4 regions of the Alteromonas sp. RW2A1 genome follow, and region 4 is predicted to be linked to each of the others. Evidence: predicted binding sites of a transcription regulator. Region 4 holds the regulator's gene; each other region holds the start of a gene.
The links. Region 4 encodes sigma-54, which starts transcription at its own class of promoters, with help from an activator protein. Its sites were predicted from a motif close to GTTGGCACGNNNNTNGNNT; they were not measured.

Region 1 (5,033 bases), 2.0 Mb from region 4:
ACCGAGATTTAGAAAACGTCACACTGTTTAAAGATTTAATGAATAAAGACATCATCAATCGCATGATGGATAAACATAATCTTGGTGCAAAGGTCATATATGACAAAATCAACTTTTTCTATGAACAGGCATTAGCCTTTGACCATTATCATTCTGAATTACTTGAACACGCAGTTGCCAGAAGAGAGCTTAACTTAAGTACAGATAGACAGTTTTATTTAAGTAATTGGGGCGACCACAATATGCCCAAGCCTACGCCTATAGTGAACACCTCTACCGTAGATAATGATTCGGGCTTTGTCTTTGTGTCTAACGTCAATTTCGATTTCACCAATGATTACAAAGAAATCAATAAAGAGCATCGAGAAAAGAAAGAGCAAGAAAAGTTTCCCTATTACAGACGCTATGCACAATACGTATTAAGCAATGACGAGGTGAATGTACAAGCACCAGAAGCAGAGCGCACCGTTGAGCTTCAAATGCCACCAAAGGGCTTATTAGTGCAGCAAACCTATAGCGTGCTAGCTCACTTTTCTCTACTGAAAGAAAAACTCAAATATTGCCCTCGTATTCGTCTGTACGCTGATAATGACTCAGGCATCAAGTTAGCAATTGGGGCAAAATTCCCCAATTGGATAGCAAATGTAACTCTGTATGCGTTTCAAATCTCCGCTGATAAAGCGGGGAGCGCTCAATACCTTGATGAAACATCAATTGAGCAATTAAATAAAATTGAAGCTGAGCTAATTAATGAGAACCCTGATATAAGCAAAGCTGAGATTAAAGCGCGTTTATGGCAAGAGCAATTGTCAAATCGAATGCGAGTGGACAACGCAAAATCAGAGTGGGTTATCAATCCCAACAAAGAGTCACGCTTAGGAATGCTGCTTCCTCTTGGTGATACTAAAAACATGAATCAGCACCAAGTAATTGAGTCATTAATGAACGCATCGCTTCATGGCGTAGATAACTGGTTTCAAATATTAAGAAGACACGTAAATTTTTTAGAGCGACCCGTAACCAGTGCCACTAATTCAAAACGCTGGTATGCGTATGCGGGTTATAATCCTGAATGGATGGTAAAGCTGATTGAAATTAAGCGAGTGTACTCTAATTATTGTATGACCAATGAGCGCACTATTAACCGAAACTTCAAAGGAAATAACAAACCTAAACCATCTACACCTGCAATGCGATTAGGCTTAACGAGAAAGCTTTATACTGCTGAAGATTTATTGTCATTTAGTCTCGATAAAGTCCGTATTGATGAAGTGTACCGAAATAAAACAGAACATCAGCCAAACTTCATGAATAACCGATTTTAGTGTCAGGTTATTTTGCAAATGCACGAAACTTAAATCATATAAATTCGATAACCTATTGTTTTTTGTAAGTTAAATAATTGGCATACTACCTGCTTAATACCTAATAAGTATTTATTTTTAGCTTTGTTAAATACCTTCCAACCTCGAAGGAAAGGGATTAAAAAGGAAAACTCAAATGAAGAATAAATTTTTAAAAGGCTTAGTCGTAAGTTTTACTTTGGTTGTTAGCGGTATAGCTAACGCGGGGTTAATATTTAGAGATGATGTATCTAATTCAGCTTACACTAATGGTAGTTGGTCGTTCGGTACTATTTTTACAGTTGGCTCAGATGACGTATATGTTACTTCATTAGGTGCTTTTGACTATTTGAATGATGGATTTACTTCGGGTTCTATTCAAGTTGGTATTTTTGATGAGCTATCTGGCTCCTTACTTTCATCTACAAATGTACTGTCATCAGATAACCTTGTAGGGAGTTTTAGATACTCATCTATTACTGAATTATTATTGAAGTCTGGTTCTACATATCGCTTAGTAGGGGTCTCAGGAAATGACTATTATGATATATCATATTCTGACACCTTTAACAGTGCTTTCACTAATATAAGTTATGGTTATTGCTCATCGAGTACGCTTACAATATGTGCTTCAAATTCAGAAAGTGATTATGGTATGGCAAGTTTCGAATTTAATCTTGAAAGTTCGAATAATTCAACTGATGTTCCAGAGCCTTCAACACTAGCTATTTTTGCTTTAGGTTTAATGGGACTAGCTTCTCGTAAAATTAAGAAGCAAGCTTAATTTACAGCGCTGAATTATTAAAACACTGCTCATTACGGTCAGTGTTTTTTCGTTTTTAGATATATGAAAACGGGAAAATTACGAGAAAATCCACACACTCGCCTTCAAATCACCTTAGTAACTAACTGAAAAATTTAACTAATCGTACATTTTTTGGTTATTCGAACACTTTCTTGTGACTCAATTACCATTGAAAAATAAAGAAAAATTTTGTAAAAGTAAAAAGCCGCTTTGTTATTTCAACAAAACGGCTCCAAGTTGACTCAATAGCCCGGTTTTTAACGGCGCTTTTTGTTTTTAAGTATTTCCCTTTGCTATTTCTTTCTCCTGTTAATCTGAATTGGTATTAACCCCCTTAAAGGGTATAATGCGCCCATTCAAAAACCGCAAGTAGTAAACGAAGCATAAGTGCTGGTATTTTTAGCACGGATAAATTCGTTGTTTAACGCTTGCGGTTTGTGCTTTTTAGCTTTCATGACCTCTAGGATCTGATAAATGTTACCCGTTGTTGCTCTGGTTGGCCGTCCCAATGTGGGAAAGTCGACCTTATTTAATCGTCTTACTAATACTCGCGATGCACTTGTTGCAGACTTTCCCGGCCTTACGCGGGATCGAAAATATGGCCAAGCCAAATTCGAAAGACGTCAATTCATTGTAGTTGATACCGGGGGCATAACAGGAGACGAAGAAGGCATAGATGCTGAAATGGCTCAGCAGTCTCTTCTTGCCATTGAAGAGGCTGACGTTGTGATGTTTTTGGTTGACGCCAGAGCTGGCCTGTTGCCGGCAGACCAAGGTATTGCGGACCATCTTCGTCGCATTAATAAAAAAGTATTCATTGTTGCCAATAAAGTAGACGGCATTGACGGCGACAGTGAAAGCGCTGAGTTTTATAAACTTGGCCTGGGTGAAGTGAAGCAAATTGCTGCCGCTCATGGTAGAGGCGTAAGCCAGTTGTTGCAAGATGGCTTGGCACCTCTTGAATCTGAATTTCCAGATATGGAAATTGTAGAAGAGGTTGAGCATGAAGGAGAAGAGGACGCAGAAGCACAGCGTCAACGGCTTCAAGACTTACCCATTAAGCTCGCTATTGTAGGAAAACCTAACGTTGGTAAGTCAACGCTCACCAATCGCATTTTAGGCGAAGAGCGAGTAGTGGTATACGACGAGCCGGGTACAACTCGCGACAGTATTTATATTCCAATGGAGCGAGATGAGCGCGAATACGTGCTTATCGATACGGCTGGGGTGAGAAAGCGCAAGAAAATTAATGAAGCGGTAGAAAAGTTTTCTATTGTGAAAACCCTTCAGGCTATTGAAGAAGCTAACGTTGTATTGTTGGTAATTGATGCAAGGGAAGGAATTACAGATCAAGACTTAAGCCTACTAGGGTTCGTTTTAAACTCTGGTCGCTCTTTGGTTTTAGCGGTAAACAAGTGGGACGGTTTAAGCACTGATGTTAAAGATGATGTAAAACGGGAAATGGACAGACGCCTAGGCTTTGTTGATTTTGCGCGTATTCACTTTATTTCGGCACTTCACGGTTCTGGCGTGGGAAATTTGTTTGCATCTGTGCAGGAAGCGTATCAAAGCGCGACTAAGCGAATTAATACGTCAATACTAACGCAAATTATGGAAATGGCGCAGGACGACCATCAGCCACCTCTGGTAAGAGGAAGACGCGTGAAGATGAAGTATGCTCACGCGGGTGGGTATAACCCTCCTGTTATTGTTATTCATGGCAACCAAGTTGACGACTTGCCTAACTCCTATAAGCGATTCTTGATGAATTATTTCAGAAAGGCGTTGGAGATCATGGGAACGCCGATAAAAATTGAGTTTAGAGAAGGGAATAACCCCTTTGAAGGTAAGAAGAATAACCTTACCCTTGCTCAGCAAAGAAAACGCCGTCGAATGATGTCGTTTTATAAAGATAAAAAATAGCTGTTTAGATCTATCTACTTTTGCGCTGCATTTGAGCAATTCTATTGTGCAGCGCGCTAAAGTAACTCTCTTATGCTCCGCGCTAAAGTAACTCTCTTATCTTCGCGCTACAGTAACTCTCTTATGCTTCGCATAAGTACCGACTCTTTTGGCACATCGACGTTCTGCATAAGTTCGTCGACAAGTGGGTCGGAAAAGTCAGCGGGAAAAGTTGTCGCTATCTTGATTATTTTATCGTGTTTTCTAAATACGTAAGTTGTCGCATAGAGCGTGGGGGATTTTTCTGATTGTGCTGCAATACCCAGCCTCCAGCCGTTTTCCTCTCCTTTAGATTTATAGGGCGCAGCTGGATTAGCAAGAGTTAACGTCAATTCCTGCGCCTTGGCTATCTCACCTGCTTTTTCTAAATCTGCCTTTAACTGCTCATTAAGTAGTAGGTTATTCTCCTTGCTCAACTTATGCGTGAAGGGATATACGATGATATCAAGTAACGCTTCTTCATAAGTGGGGTGAACATATCTTGTGATAGCCCCACTAAAAGGGTCTGCATACAATTGAGTGTCGAGTTTTTTGAATTCGCCCACCGTTTGTGGCACAACAAGTTCACGTTCGTAGTTGCTAGCGTCAAGTGCTTGGTAAAGGTAGCTGGCAGAAAATAAGTTTTGCTTAATTGCGAGGTCTCGCCATTGAGCTACTAATTCAGCGGCATAGTGTGCTTTCCCGTTTTGCGAAATTTTCGGCACATTTACTTGAAGCACGTGTGAAGCTATCTCCATACTGCGCCACTGCAATGTTATTTCCGCTAAGTGTGCATTTTCGTTACTCACATTTGCAATAAGCAGCTGATAGTCACTTTTTTCTTCATAGGGATGTAAAGAAGAGAAGAATGACGATTCCCGGAGCGCGTCAATAAATGTATCTGGCGCAATGATGTCTTCTTGGCATGCGCTATTTTCTAAAGC
Region 2 (5,033 bases), 2.0 Mb from region 4:
TGAAGTTTCTAAAGTTGTTTATCTTAGTCCCCGCAATTCTAGCATTGGGTTGTGAGCAGGAGAGTGTCGAGTCATATAGACAAGAGGCGGTGGGTTTTATCAAAAATGGAAAAAACAACGAAGGGCTTATCACACTTAAAAACGCACTGCGACTTGATGAGGACAACGACTACTTAAGAGCAATGTCGTCGTTAGTCTATTATCGCTTAGGAGATTATTTAGAAGCAGTGAGCATGATTGAGCGACTTAGTGATCCCAACAAGATAGTTCTACCCTTCAATCCGCAAATAGATGATATTTATCTATTATCTAACTTCCAACTAGAAAATTATGAAGTTGTGTTAACTGAGCTAGAACGAGGCCCAGATAAAGACCTAGAACAGAACGAAGCTGCACTCAAATACCTATCTTTGCTACAGATTAGGAGACCAATCGCTGCGGAGAGTTTTGCAAAAAATTTTATAAGGGACAATCCGAGTGCATCTGATTTTCAATTGTTTTTTAAATCTTTGTCAGAAGTAGATGGCATAAAGCCTGAAGTTCAAACGTCAGTTGCCTTGCTAGAGTCGATAAATGACGAGTTCTTTGAAAAGTGGCCCGTGCTTGGCAAATTATATTTTATGAATAGAAGTTATGAACGTTCTATTGAAGCCTTCGAGCAGTATCTCAAAAAGTTTCCAGGTAACAAACGTGTAAAGATTTATCTCGCGAATTCAAAGGTTCAAACTAAGAGTTATGAAGAAAGCACTACTCTTCTTGAAAAGCTTTCATTAGAAATCGGTAATGCACCTATTATTGATCATATGCTTGCTGAAAATGCTTTCAGGGCAAATAAGTATGATGAAGCTAAAACAGCTACCGAAAAAGCAATCGCTGCAGGTTTCGATAGCCCTATGCTAAAGTATATTCAAGCTGTGTCTTCGTACTATCTTGGTTTATATGAACAGTCTTTCGATTCACTGAAGGCAATTCCAAATATCGTATCAAAAAGTCAGGGCCTTCAAGACCTCGAGACGTTGCTTAGAGTTAGGTTGGGGTACGACATCGAAATTAAAAAAGGCAGTAAGTTACTTAATAGTGAGTTTGGCGAAAACATTGCAATTGCGCTTTTACTTGACGGTCATAAAGATAGAGCTGAAAGGGTTTTGGCTAATACAGAAGAGTTGGCGCAAGGAGAAGTTAGCATTTCAAGGCTAATGGAGCGTGCCGCATTAGAAATGGGGCTCGGAAGAGGAGAAAATACGCTACAACTCTCGAATACCGTCCTTGATCTAGACCCTTCCAACATCGAGGCAAGGCTTCTTCTAGCACACAACTACATTACTGAAAAACGTTACGATACAGCTTCAGATGTAATTAAACAGGGCTTGAGTATCGACAGTGACTATATTCCCTTAATAGAGTTGGCCATAAAAGCATCATTGCTCAATAAAGATTACAATGAGGCAAATTATTACAGCGAAAAATTAAGTAGAATTGAGCCTTTAAGTGAAACAGCATTGTTATTCAGAGTTTCACGACTAATAGAAGAGAACAACTTTGATGGTGCTTCTGAAGCGATTTTAAAATATGTGGAACAGGCAGGTTTGACAATTAATATTGCCGAAACATATTTTGTACTTGCAAAACGAAATCAAAAATGGAGTTCTTTCATTAGGCTATTAGCTAATCGGAGCTTAAAGTTAAGTGACAGGATGAGGTTGCTTTTAGTGCGTGCATATATAGATGACGAACAATTCGACGCTGCTGAAAGTGAACTGAAAAGTATAGGCGCTAAAACTGTTGGCTATTTTGAAGTAAGTGTTGAGTTAGCTAATGCACAAAAAGACAAAGAAAAAGTTCGAAGGCTCCTAAATGAATGGATTTCCAAGGAGCACGCCTCTCCTTTGGCTTATATAACGAAGGTACAATTATTGGATTCTAACAATGATTTTACTGAAGCGCTTCGAACTGCCGCTCTTGGTGTAAAAAGATATCCATCAAACAAACTTCTTCATTTTACTTATGCGGAACTCCTGATCCAAAAAGGTCGCATAAATATTGCGAAGCAGGTTTTAGGCTCGTCAAAATGGAAAGATGACCCAGTATTCACTCTTTTAGATTCAAAAGCCGAGGGAGCGGAACTGCTCAGGATGGGTCAAGAAGATGATGCGTTCGCTTTACTCCTCAATTACTATAAAAACTCTATCAGCCCTCAAAAAGTATCTACTTTGATAAGCCTTGTCGAGGAGTTTAGTAGTAGAGCGGGTGCACTTAGATTTATTGAGAGATTATTAGAATATAGTCCTAACGACTCGCGTGCACTCCATTATCTTGCTGATGCACTTATTTTTATCAACCCAGATAGAGCGGCCAATATTTACAAACAGATAGTCAAAACTGAAACCAATAATATCGAAGCGCTTAATAATCTGGCGTGGTTATTGTCTAGTAACGGAAGTTTAGAAGAAGCTCAAATATACTCTACAAAAGCATTTCAATTAGCATCAAAAAACGTAAGCGTAAGATCGACACACGGAAGAGTGCTTCTTGGGCTTGAAAAGTATGCTGAAGCTGAAAAAATCCTACTCGATATGATTGAGAGAGACAATGTTATGTCGATAGAGGTTCTTCTCTTATACGCTCAGGCTTTGGTTGGTCAAACTAGGGAAGAGGAGGCAATAGCATTTTTAGAGAGTATGGCAAAAAAAGAATTCCCGCCCAATATCACTAATTCGCTAATTCAATACAAGGAAAGTATTGAGAACGTCAATTAAATTCGTCAGACTTTTTTACATAATTCTTTTCGCCTTATAAAAATAGTCTTGATATCAGTAACTTAATTTTTGGCACGCTAATGGCATATCTAAGTTACGAAAATATCGTTTAATGTACGGAGTTACAAAATGAAAAAGTTACTAATCGCAGCGGCGATGCTTGCTACAACTTCTGTAGCGGCAGAGCCAATTCTTCTTCCTGGTGGAGTGAGTGTGCAAAACCCAGCAACTCCGAGCGGCGATACAGGAAACGTTAATAACGGTTTAAACCTGGTGCAATATTATTCTGATTCTTCTGGCTCAATTGTAAATATCAGTGACTTGATTAGCGTCAGCCAAGACATGACTTTTGCTAACACAGATGGCCTAGTTGGATTAAACTTAGAAGGCTTCGGTATAATCAACAACAATGTCGATACTGGCGACCTACTTTGCCCTTCTTGCCAGCTTGTGTTTGAGTTTGGTGGTTTGGAGATAGTAGAAGCAAATGATCGAGGTCCTTTTGATAACGCACTAGATCTGTCGCTAACTGATTCATTCTTTAATGTTTGGTTAGTTGATTCGTTGGGTTTATCGACACCAAGCGCTGAGGCTCTTCTTCGCAACAGTGACGGAACTCTTAACCAAAGCGCGTTAACAAGCTTCATTGATAGCACATCGGACACGTTGTTTTTATCTGGCGCTTTTGTTGATGCCAACTACAATGCCGAAACTGGTGGAACAGTGGGCGGAGTGAACGTTGCTTATTACGGTGGTATTGCGGAAGGCGAATTGACGACAGCAATTGATATCGCAGATGAAGCGCCTGGCGAAGGTATAGCTAACGGCAACATAGTCTCTAACTCGTTAACTAGAGCAGACTTTAACGAGTTCGGTTTCGTGCCGGGTCAAGGTATGGTACCAACGGTTGTAAATTATTTCGACGCGTTCGCGTTTAGCGTTAGTGCTTCTTTCTTTGACTCGAACTTGAGAACTACTGACGTTGCAAGTGGAAATAGTGGCGATTTGACTGCAAACGTCGTCTCAACTCCAGCAACATTAGGCTTATTCGGACTTGCGTTAATGGGTATGGGTCTTGTTCGCAGAAACAAGAAAGCCTAAACGCCACTAAGAGCAAAAGCGCTCCGCGTGGAGCGTTTTAAATAGAATCCCTGCCAGCTATGCTGTTGGGGATTTTTTGTTTGGCGGTTCACACAAGCATTGAATATTAGTACTTCTATAAGAATTTAGTTGATAGCCAATGGATGGCCATTTATTTGTAAAACAACTCAAATAGTTTTGTCGCATTGCTTCATAATCGTGCTCTATCTGTCTGTATAAAAAGTGTTCATATTTTTTACAAATATACTGCCGTGTGCCGTCTGCCTTTGTTTTTATGCTTAAAAAACATTAGCTAAACAACTTGGAACGGCTTATGCAGCTGTCTTATGAGAAGTAAAGAAGATCTTGGGCAAACAGACAAAGGACATAATTATGTCAAATTTAAAATTTTTAAAAACAGGTATCGCCGCATTGTTATGCGGTGCTGCGCTCTCATCACAAGCAGCATTGATTACGTTTGATTTTGATGTTGCAGGCGACAATTCTGGTAAAACCAGCCAGTTTATAGACCCCACTCAGGCTGTTAATGGTAACGGAGTATTTGGCGTCAACGGCTATTTTATAGAAACGTTTGACGCAGCAACTGCGATGAATGGATTTCTCGATGGGACGGAGGGTTTTAACAATCCAGCTGATAGTGCTGGTTGCGCCATCAACTCTACTGGTGCGGGAATAACTGTAGGTGGAACTGGCTCGTTTGAAGTTCGCGCCACTGGAAAAAGTGGCGTTGCGGCGGCTCCTGCAGATGATGAAACTTGCTTCGCCTACACACCAGCAGAAAATGGTATTCTTGGTAGTGTAGAACTTGATTATACAAATTTATTGACTAACGCTGGGAATATACTTAATACAACAGTAGGAATAAATTATTTCGGTTTTTATTGGGGGTCAGTTGATGATTACAACGACTTTTCCTTTTTCAACGGGGACGACCTAATTGTTGAAATAACTGGAGAGTCTTTGCTTGACAAATTGAACGGAAACTCTGGTAATCAGTTAGCCGATAGCTCGAATGTTTATGTAAATGTTGCTTTCGAAGCTGGAGAGTCTTTCACCAAAGTAGTGATTAACAGTACTGGCGTTGCAGGTGAAGTTGATAATATTGTGGTTGGTTTTGATACACCCGTACCGGTATCTGGCCCCTCTACTATCGCGCTCTCTAGTTTAGCACTGCTA
Region 3 (5,033 bases), 330 kb from region 4:
TTTCTCGAGACAGGTGCAAACGATGGGGGGTATATCGAACACATTTATTCTTAGCGTTGAGTAATTGCCTGTTATAGAAGAGAATTTCATTTAAAGGTTTGTGCCTCAATATTGGCATCAATATTGTTTTACTTTTTGTGAACAATGCAGATTGTTTAAGAACAATATTCGGATAAAGGCGTCCGCAACTTATTTTCTAGGAAATAAGAGCGGGCGCTTTTTTGTACCTGAAATTTAGGTAAAGAATGTTTCTAAGGAATTAATATCAATAGAAAAGGTGATCAAGTATGGCGTATTTACTTCCTTCTGAATTTGCAACCAAGATGGTTGATGCTGGCGAATCCAAAATATATATGTCTACTCGCGACACATTAATTCGCGCTTTTATGGCGGGGGCCATTTTGGCGTTAGCCGCGGTTTTTGCAATAACCATAGCGGTTCAAACAGGGGTGTTTTTAATTGGTGCAATACTCTTCCCTGTTGGTTTTTGTATGCTGTACCTCATGGGGTTTGACCTACTTACCGGTGTTTTTGTGCTTACTCCATTAGCCTGGTTGGCAAAACGACCTGGCGTGACATGGCCGCAGATTTTACGTAACTGGGGGTTGGTGTTTTTAGGTAACTTTGCAGGTGCGCTGTGCGTGGCATTTATGATGTCGTTTGTATTTACCATGGGCTACAACATTGATGGTGGTGCTATAGCGGCTAAGGTGGCGGGTATCGGTGAAGCGAGAACGTTAGGGTATGCAGAGCACGGCGTTGCAGGCTGGTTTTCTATTTTTATTCGCGGCATGTTGTGTAACTGGATGGTATCGCTTGGTGTTGTTGGTGCAATGATATCTACTCACGTAAGCGGTAAAGTGTTGGCTATGTGGATGCCTATCATGCTGTTCTTCTTCATGGGGTTTGAGCATTCGGTGGTTAACATGTTTTTGTTTCCGTTCGGCTTAATTATGGGTGGCGAGTTCTCTGTGATGGATTACTTTATTTGGAATGAAATTCCTACCGCACTGGGTAATTTAGTGGGAGGCTTAGCGTTTACTGGTTTGACTATTTATTCTACGCATGTGCGCACTGCCCCTAAACGCGTTATTGCTACAGGTGCTAGCAACAAAACGGTGCTTGCAGCAAAAGTGAATGACAAAGTATAAGCCGTGATCACCCTTCGCCATGGTGCCTTTTCGAATAAAGGCACAAAACCGATTAATCAGGACCACCATTGTGTGGTGGTGCCTGATTTTTCGCTATCTGCAAATTTCGATGCTATCGCTGTTGTGTCTGATGGAATAAGTAGTAGTCAGGTTAGTCAGTATGCAAGCAACTTCGCCGTTGAAACGTTCGTTCGTGAATTCTCACGAACGAGCAATGTGTGGTCTTTGTCGAGGGCGGCACAACACGTACTGCGTACCATAAACACCGAGCTTTACATAAAAAACCAACAAAGCCCTTATTTTGAAAACCTTGATAAAGGCTATGTCTGTACCTTTAGTGCAGTCATTTTGAAAGGACAGTCTGCGGTGTTACTGCATTGTGGTGATAGCAGCATCTATCACGTACACCGCGGTGAAGTAACGCTTTGCACCCGCCAACACCGAGAAGCCGGCGAGGGTAAAAATACTTATTTAAGTAATGCCCTCGGTATTCGGCCTAACTTAAGCATTGATATGGCGATCCTAACGCTTGCGCCTAGCGATACATTTGTATTGATGACAGATGGCATAGCGGATACCTTGTCACCAAAAACATGGTACGCAATACATCAGCATAATACGTCTAGTATCGACTTGAGTGCACAGCACATAGCGCAAGCAGCACTGAATGCAGATTGCGACGATAACGTCACTGTAGTGCTGCTTGAGGTACTATCCATTGCCAAGGAAGAGAAAGTACATTATGCCTCAAATGGCTTCCTTCCTTTTTTAGATACGCCCAAATCAAACGATGTCATAGACGATTGGACAATACAGCGGCAGTTATATACCAGTGAACGCAGTCTGGTTTTTCTTGCTAAGCATAATCTCCACAATTATCAGGCAGTGTTAAAAATTCCTGCAAAGTCGATGCACGATAACGAGAGCTTTTTAGATGAAGTGGTGAAAGAAGAATGGGTTGGTGCGCGCGTCCAACATGACAATGTCCTTAAAAATTACACGTCCCCTTTTTTACGACATTACTTTTATATTGCCATGGCGTACACACCCGGAATAAGTTTACGCCAATATCGAGACGACGTTGGTAGTGTCTCTCTTTCTGAGGTTCGAGACTGGAGTGCGCAAATCGTTAGCGGCCTAACGGCACTGCATCGGCAAGACGTGCTTCATCAAGATATCAAACCGGATAACATCATGGTTGATGAAAACGGTAAAATTACACTGGTAGACTTTGGTGCCGCGAGCATAGCGGGTTATCATGTTTCGCAAAGTGATGAGCAGCTTGGCATTCCTGGCGATCTATTGTTCACCGCTCCGGAATACTTTGTAGGGCTGTGGCCTGATGAAAGCGCTGATCAATTTTCTTTAGCAGTGGTCTTATATTTTTTATTAAGTGGCGAGTACCCCTTTAACAGTAACGTTGCCAAGAAGAGCAACTACGCAGGGCTACTTAAATTGCGCTATATCAGTCTGCTACAACGAAATGTTGCTGTCCCTATGTGGGTTGACGAAGCGCTGAAACGGGCTTGTCATCCTAAAGCGTCGAAACGCTATCCGAGCTTGTCTGAATTTCTATACGACTTAAATCACCCTAATCCGTCTTACCGTAAAAGCTTGCCCCTGATGGAGCAACATCCAGTGCGGGCATGGCAAACCGTGTCTGGCGTATTGCTGGTATTGCTCATTGTTGTGTTCGTTGTTCATTATACTTAGCGAGCGGCTCCAGCTGCGTAAAGGCAGTGAGTTATTCAGTACTACGCTAATGCACCATAAATAATCTTTTTTGCTTTCTAATGGTGCGATATCACTGGGTCTACGCCAAAGCTATACGGCTAAGTCTTTGTAATATAGTGATGAAAAGCATTGGCACTATACTTGTATTATTATTTTCATAGTCTCGACTAGGTACCTAGGTATCATCGAGTAACAACACAATTAATACTGTACTTAATCAGGCAATGAAGCCCGCAACCAGGAATGGTTGCGGGCTTTTTTTTGCTTTAAATAAAGGTGAACGAGATGACGCTTTCCTCACAGCAGCAACAACGCATAGTGATAATTGGCAACGGTATGGTTGGCCATCACTTTGTTGAGCAACTTATAAACAGCAAAGCCGACTACCATATTACTGTGTTAAGTGGAGAGGGCCGGTTAGCTTACGATCGCGTTTACTTATCGTCGTACTTTACGGGTAAAACCGCAGCCGATTTAGCACTTACCGACGAAAAAACGTATCAGCAGTGGGGGGTGAACGCAGTTACCGGTGCGTGGGTAACTAATATTGATCGTTCCCATCAAGTCGTGACAACTAAAGACGGTACTTCATATCCCTACGATAAACTCGTGTTAGCGACAGGTTCTTACCCTTTTGTGCCTCCTATTCCTGGCAACGAGCAAGAACATTGTTTGGTGTATCGCACCATTGAAGATCTTGAATCTATCAGTGCCTCTGCAGCACAAAGTAAAATAGGCGTTGTTGTGGGAGGTGGTCTACTTGGGCTTGAAGCAGCAAACGCGCTTAAATCTGCAGGCCTAGAAACACATGTGGTTGAATTTGCACCACAGTTAATGGCGGTGCAGCTTGATGCAATGGGAGGCACACTGCTTAAAGATAAAATTGAAGCGCTCGGCGTACAAGTACATACACAAAAAGCCACGGAAGTCATCGAGGCTGGCGAGCAGTGCCGCTACCGAATGAAATTTTCTGATGGTTCACATCTTGAGACCGATATGGTGTTATTTTCTGCCGGTATACGACCTAGTGATCAGTTAGCCCGTGAATTTGATTTAGTAGTGGGTGAACGCGGCGGTATCGTTATCGATAATCAATGTATAACCTCCGATCCTAACGTGTACGCGATTGGTGAATGCGCATTGTGGGAAAATCGTATTTACGGCTTAGTAGCTCCAGGGTACGCCATGGCTCGCGCCGCCGCTGCAAGTCTTACCAACAGTGAGGGCGAATTTGCAGGTGCGGATATGAGCACCAAGCTCAAGCTAATGGGTGTTGAAGTGGGGTCTATTGGCGATGCTCACGGCAAAACTCCAGGGGCGTTGGTATACACCTACCACGACCAACCTGCAGGCGTGTACAAAAAGCTTGTTGTAGATGAAACCAAAACCCAAGTAATAGGTGCGGTGCTTATCGGTGATACCAGCGATTACGATACCTTGTTGCAATATGCCCTAAACAACATTGCGCTGCCCGACGCGCCAGAAGCACTGATATTACCTTCCTCAGGGGAAAAGCCCTTGTTAGGGGCCGATGCCCTTGGCGATAGCGCCACTATTTGTTCATGTCACAACGTATCTAAAGGCGATATTGTCGAGGCTATCGAAAGCGGCAGTTGCTCTTTAGGCGATATAAGGTCGTGCACAAAAGCGAGTACGGGCTGCGGAGGATGTTCGGCATTACTTAAAAACGTTGTCGATGCCGAACTAGAGAAACGGGGCGTAGAAGTATCTAAAGCCATTTGCGAACATTTCAATCACACTCGCCAAGAGCTCTATCACCTTATTCAAGTAGAAAATATTGAGACGTTTGACGAGCTGCTTGAGAAGCATGGTAAAGGGTTGGGCTGCGAAATTTGTAAACCGGCCGCAGCATCGATATTTGCGTCGGTATGGAACGATTATATTCTTCGTCAGGCGCACCAGCCACTTCAAGACACTAACGATACTTATTTGGGCAACATGCAAAAAGACGGCACTTACTCTGTTGTGCCGCGGGTAGCTGGTGGTGAAATTACTCCAGATAAGCTCATTTTATTGGGCGAAGTTGCAAAAGAATACAACCTTTACACCAAAATTACAGGCGGTCAGCGCGTTGACTTATTTGGCGCACGCGTAGAGCAACTCCCTGCAATTTGGCAAAAATTAGTG
Region 4 (5,033 bases):
ACGAGACGATTTTTTTCGTCAACAACGGGGGCTGAAAGCCAATTGTAGCGTTCGAATAAACTCGCTACTTCATCATCTGGCATGTTGACTGGAATAGCTTCTGATTCCTCATCCATGACGTCCGATACTTTGTCGCTGGTATCAGCGGTTAATAGCCGAGTAACCGGGACAATACCCACCAGATTATCGGTTCGATTAACCACGTAAAAGGTATCGGTATTTTCTGGAAGCTCCCCTTTCAGGCGAATGTACCTGAGTACAACGTCAATGGTGACATCTGGGCGCAACGTAATGGTGTCGGTGTTCATAATGAACCCGGCGGTCTCTTCACCGTAAGACAACGCTTGCTCGGCTCGCAAACGGTCTTGAGCGTCCATCGAGTCAAGAATGTCGAGCAAAACGGTTTCAGGTAAGCTACTGAGCGTCTCTGCTAAATCATCGGTGTCCATTTCCTCAAGCGCATCAACCACATTGGCCGGCAGCATTTTTGTGATTATGCCATTACGCACATCATCGGAGAGTTCTTCTATTATGTCGCCGTGAAAATCGCTATCGATTAACTCCCAAAGTTCGTCGCGGGTACGACTAGGGCTAGACTCGAGAATATGGGCAACATCGGAAGGGGGAAGCTCTAATAATAGCTTTCTTACAGACACGAACTGACCGTTGCTTAATGCGTTGTTAAGCGTTCTCAGCTGAGTTTGTACATATTTAGAAACGAGAGCTTCTGCCATGAAGAGCAATTCCTAACTTACTAGATGCCCGAAGAAAACCTAATTTGGTGGCTACACAGAGACTATGTTGCGTGTTAATAGAATAGCGTACTTACCCTGTTGGTGTCATGACAAATACGTTGATTTGAAATACGTTTTTACGCGCTTGGCGATAATAACAGCAGCTGTAAAAATTTAAGCAAGAAAAGCACAAAGCAGGAAAGTGTTATTCGTCTTCGTTAAATCGACCCTCTATGAGCTTTTCAATGGCCGCCAGAGCGGCTTCAGCGTCATTGCCCTCAACAATCACGTTTACCTGCTCACCCTGATGGCTTTCTAGCATCATAAGGCCAAGTACGCTGCTAGCATCGGCTTGTTTGTCACCTTTTTCGAGAATGATTTTTGCGTCAAATTGATTTGCTAACTGTACCAATTGAGTTGCTGCTCTTGCATGCAGACCAAGTTTATTGACGATTGTTAGCGTTTTTTCGATAGTCACAGTTTGTCTAGCTCTCTACTTAATGCGCAGGTTGTTAATTTAATTCTCTATGACGTATTTGCACGTCGGGATGAATTTCGCTGAATGTTTTTGACAACGTTTGAGCAATATAAACCGAACGGTGCTGACCGCCGGTACAGCCTATAGCAACCGTGACATAGCTTCGGTTGTTTCTTTCCAGGTGAGGAAGCCAAGTGGTAATTAAATTTTGTATTTGCCATACAAACTTGGTTACAACGGGTTGTGAGCCAAGGAATACCTCTACCGGAGCATCGACACCGGTTAGGTGCCGAAGATCTGGCTCCCAATGAGGATTGGGAAGGAAACGGGCATCAAACACATAGTCGGCATCTTTAGGAATACCGTGTTTAAATCCAAAAGACTCGAATACCAGAACGAGACGGGAGCTCTTCTTCCCTAAAATACGCTCGCGAATAATTTCAGCAAGCTGGTGAATCGTTAATTTATCAGTGTCTAAATACAGATCTGCGCGCTCAACAATTGGTGCAAGTAAGTTAGATTCTGCCTTTATAGCTTCCGACAGTGACTTGTTGAGTTTAGCGAGAGGGTGCAGTCGACGGGTTTCGCTAAAACGCTTCACCAGCACATCGTCACTGGCATCAATATAAACGATGGTCATAGACCAGGAAGAGGGCAGGTAGTCTAAAATCTCTACCAAATCGTTAGGGTTTTTAGGCAGGTTTCGCACATCTATGCTTACGGCTACCTGCTCATATTCGTCTACTACCGTGTGGGTGAGGGTAGGTAGCAGGTTTACGGGAATATTATCTACGCAGTAATAACCCAAATCTTCTAGGGCCCTAAGCGCAACTGACTTCCCTGAGCCAGAACGACCACTGATAATAATCAGCTTCACCGATAATTCTCCCTAAAATTTTTTTATGTGCCAAAAGCTAATTCAAAAATGATTTTTCAATTAAGCGCATATTCCAGAAAAGAGCAGCAACAAAGAGCGCGATGCTTCTCCGTGCTGCGTCAATTTATACGCCAAGAGCAGAGATGATATCTTCGTTCGTTTTGGCTCTGCGTATGGCTTTCACCGTATCTTTATCATTAAGTTTACCTGCAACAGTAGCCAGCGTTTGCAAATGGCCTTGAGTTTGTTCTTCAGGTACCAGTAACGCAAAAAATATGTCGACAGGCTTTTCATCAATAGCATCGAAGTTGATTGCAGGTATACAGGTTACAACAATCGCCATTACTTGCTCTAATCCTGCCAAGCGGCCGTGTGGAAGCGCAATGCCGTTGCCTATTCCTGTACTGCCTACTCGCTCCCGAGCCAGTAAACTGTTTAGCACAGTGACTTGATCTATATTCTCATTACCCTGCGCTGCTATATCAGAAATAATTTCTAAGATTCGTTTCTTACTATTGCACTGAACCGCACACTCGGTGCGGTCCAGGCTTACGATGGCTTTAATGTCCATGCTTAATTATCTATTAATGTTTTTTCAGTTTTTCCTTATGCTTGATTACCTGCCGGTCGAGCTTATCCACCATGCTGTCAATCGCTGCATACATATCAGTATTTTCTGAGGATGCAAACACTTCAGCACCGCTAAGGTGCATAGTGGCTTCGGCTTTTTGATTTATTTTTTCTACGTTGAGGATGACATGGACATTAGAAATGTGATCAAAGTGCCGCTCAAGTTTGCTGAACTTCGTATCGACATAATTACGCAAAGAGTCGGTGATTTCGACATGATGACCAGTTAGGTTGATTTGCATATTTCGTCTTCCTTTTAATATAGCGCCTTTAAATAAGGCTTTTGCGTTGGTTAGACGGGGGTATCGATAAAGACTCCCGGTATTTTGCTATTGTCCGCCGAGCGACTTTTATGCCTTGCTCTGCCAACAATAAAGCAATCTTGCTATCGCTTAATGGTTTGCTAGGCGTTTCTGCTGCAACCAATTTCTTTATTAACGCACGGATAGCGGTAGATGAACACTCGCCGCCTGATTCCGTTGCCACGTGGCTGGAGAAAAAATATTTTAACTCGTAAATTCCTCGTGGAGTATGCATGTATTTTTGAGTAGTAACCCGTGAAATTGTCGATTCATGCATGTCTACCATTTCTGCGACATCATTGAGAACCATTGGTTTCATCATTTCGGGGCCGTGCTCAAAAAATCCCATTTGTTGCTGAACAATACAGTTAGCCACTTTCATTAATGTATCGTTTCTCGACTCTAAGCTTTTTATAAACCATTTGGCTTCTTGCATATGAGAGCGTATGAACTGTGAATCGCTACTATTTTTCGCTTTTCTACTCATCGCTGCATACTGCTGGTTTACACCCAGTTTAGGTAAGCTGTCTGGATTCAGTTCTACAGTCCAGCGACCGTTTTTCTTTGCTACCGATACATCGGGGATAACATACTCAGGCTCTTTAGTAACTAAAGCACTACCTGGGCGAGGATTCAAGGTTTGAAGCAAACGCATTGCCTCGCGAAGTTCGTCTTCTTTCAAACGACTCTTACGCATTAAGGTTCTGTAGTCTTTGCTGCTAAGCAAATCCGAATAGTCCTCTATCAGTCTTTTTGCCTCTTCCAACCAAGGGGTATCGTCGGCAAACTGACGAAGTTGAACCATCAGACACTCCTGTGGAGTGCGCGAACCAGAGCCAATGGGATCGAACATTTGAATACGTTTTAGCACGCACTCCACTTCGTCTAACTCTATCTCTTCTTCAACATTTTCGGTTTCAATATCTTCAAAATTAACGGCTTCTAATATTTCGTCTAACGTTGCCGTGAGGTAACCCGATTCATCAATAGAGTCGATAATGGCAATGGCAATCGCTCTGTCGGTATCAGAGAAAGGAGTGAGACGCATTTGCCATAATAAATGGGCTTGAATATCTTCTGTGGTTTCACCCTGGAAAATTTGGTCATCATCGTTGTTTGATGGGCCGGGGGCAGGTGCGGAAGATGCAGAATAATATTCGTCCCACGTACTATCGATGGGCAGTTCATCAGGAAGGTCGTTTTTTTCTAGAGCATCACCAGATTCGATAGTGTCGCTAGATGCCGAAGCAGTGGCCTCGCCAGCGCTATCATCATTATCGATGTTGTTTTTTTCAGCTTGAGGCTCGTCGCTACCTTCTTCAACTTCTAAAAGAGGGTTTGAGTCTAACGCCTCCTGTATCTCTTGCTGAAGGTCGAGTGTAGACAGCTGAAGCAGCTTAATAGCTTGCTGCAGCTGGGGAGTCATTGTTAGTTGTTGACTAAATTTTAACTGTAAAGATGGTTTCATCTACGTCTTATATTTATGCTCTTCAGTGAATGTACCAGAGCGCTTGAGAAAAATGACAATTAGGTTACATATAATAACTATAGCCTGAATTGTTCGCCTAGGTATACATCCCTTACTTTTTGATTACTTAAAACCTGTTCCGCCGTTCCTTGCGCAATAAGTTCGCCATGACTCACAATGTACGCTTTTTCACAGACATCCAATGTTTCTCTCACATTGTGGTCGGTGATGAGGATGCCTATTCCTCTGTCGCGAAGGTGCTGTATTATCTTCTTTATATCATTAACTGATATTGGATCAACACCAGCAAAGGGCTCATCGAGCAAAATAAATTCGGGTTTAGCCGCAAGTGCTCTTGCTATTTCTACCCTGCGACGTTCTCCACCGGAAAGGCTCATACCCACACTATTACGTATATGGTTGATATTGAATTCATCAAGTAGTGCGTCAGCTTCTTCTTCCTGTTGCTGAGAGTTCAAATCCTTTCGGGTTTGCAAAATAGCCATGATATTTTCATGCACAGTCAGTTTTCTAAATATAGACG

Region 1: BM528_RS12835 (PEP-CTERM sorting domain-containing protein) is a predicted target of sigma-54. The motif match lies at 1,402-1,420, and genes of this name have one in related genera.
Region 2: BM528_RS13170 (PEP-CTERM sorting domain-containing protein) is a predicted target of sigma-54. The motif match lies at 2,825-2,843, and genes of this name have one in related genera.
Region 3: nirB (nitrite reductase large subunit NirB) is a predicted target of sigma-54. The motif match lies at 3,014-3,032, and genes of this name have one in related genera.

What each region holds. Positions count from the first base shown of each region.
Region 1 is NZ_CP018031.1:2,870,199-2,875,231, reverse strand. It holds gene BM528_RS12840 (hypothetical protein) at 1-1,325, shown strand, start outside; gene BM528_RS12835 (PEP-CTERM sorting domain-containing protein) at 1,501-2,127, shown strand; gene der (ribosome biogenesis GTPase Der) at 2,623-4,071, shown strand; gene BM528_RS12825 (hypothetical protein) at 4,179-5,033, opposite strand, start outside.
Region 2 is NZ_CP018031.1:2,939,210-2,944,242, reverse strand. It holds gene BM528_RS13175 (hypothetical protein) at 1-2,756, shown strand, start outside; gene BM528_RS13170 (PEP-CTERM sorting domain-containing protein) at 2,886-3,857, shown strand; gene BM528_RS13165 (Npun_F0296 family exosortase-dependent surface protein) at 4,230-5,033, shown strand, end outside.
Region 3 is NZ_CP018031.1:500,716-505,748, reverse strand. It holds gene BM528_RS02245 (formate/nitrite transporter family protein) at 288-1,151, shown strand; gene BM528_RS02240 (bifunctional protein-serine/threonine kinase/phosphatase) at 1,155-2,864, shown strand; gene nirB (nitrite reductase large subunit NirB) at 3,171-5,033, shown strand, end outside.
Region 4 is NZ_CP018031.1:834,800-839,832, forward strand. It holds gene mgtE (magnesium transporter) at 1-734, opposite strand, end outside; gene BM528_RS03750 (HPr family phosphocarrier protein) at 940-1,212, opposite strand; gene rapZ (RNase adapter RapZ) at 1,247-2,089, opposite strand; gene BM528_RS03760 (PTS sugar transporter subunit IIA) at 2,214-2,660, opposite strand; gene hpf (ribosome hibernation promoting factor) at 2,674-2,961, opposite strand; gene BM528_RS03770 (RNA polymerase factor sigma-54) at 2,990-4,489, opposite strand; gene lptB (LPS export ABC transporter ATP-binding protein) at 4,567-5,033, opposite strand, start outside.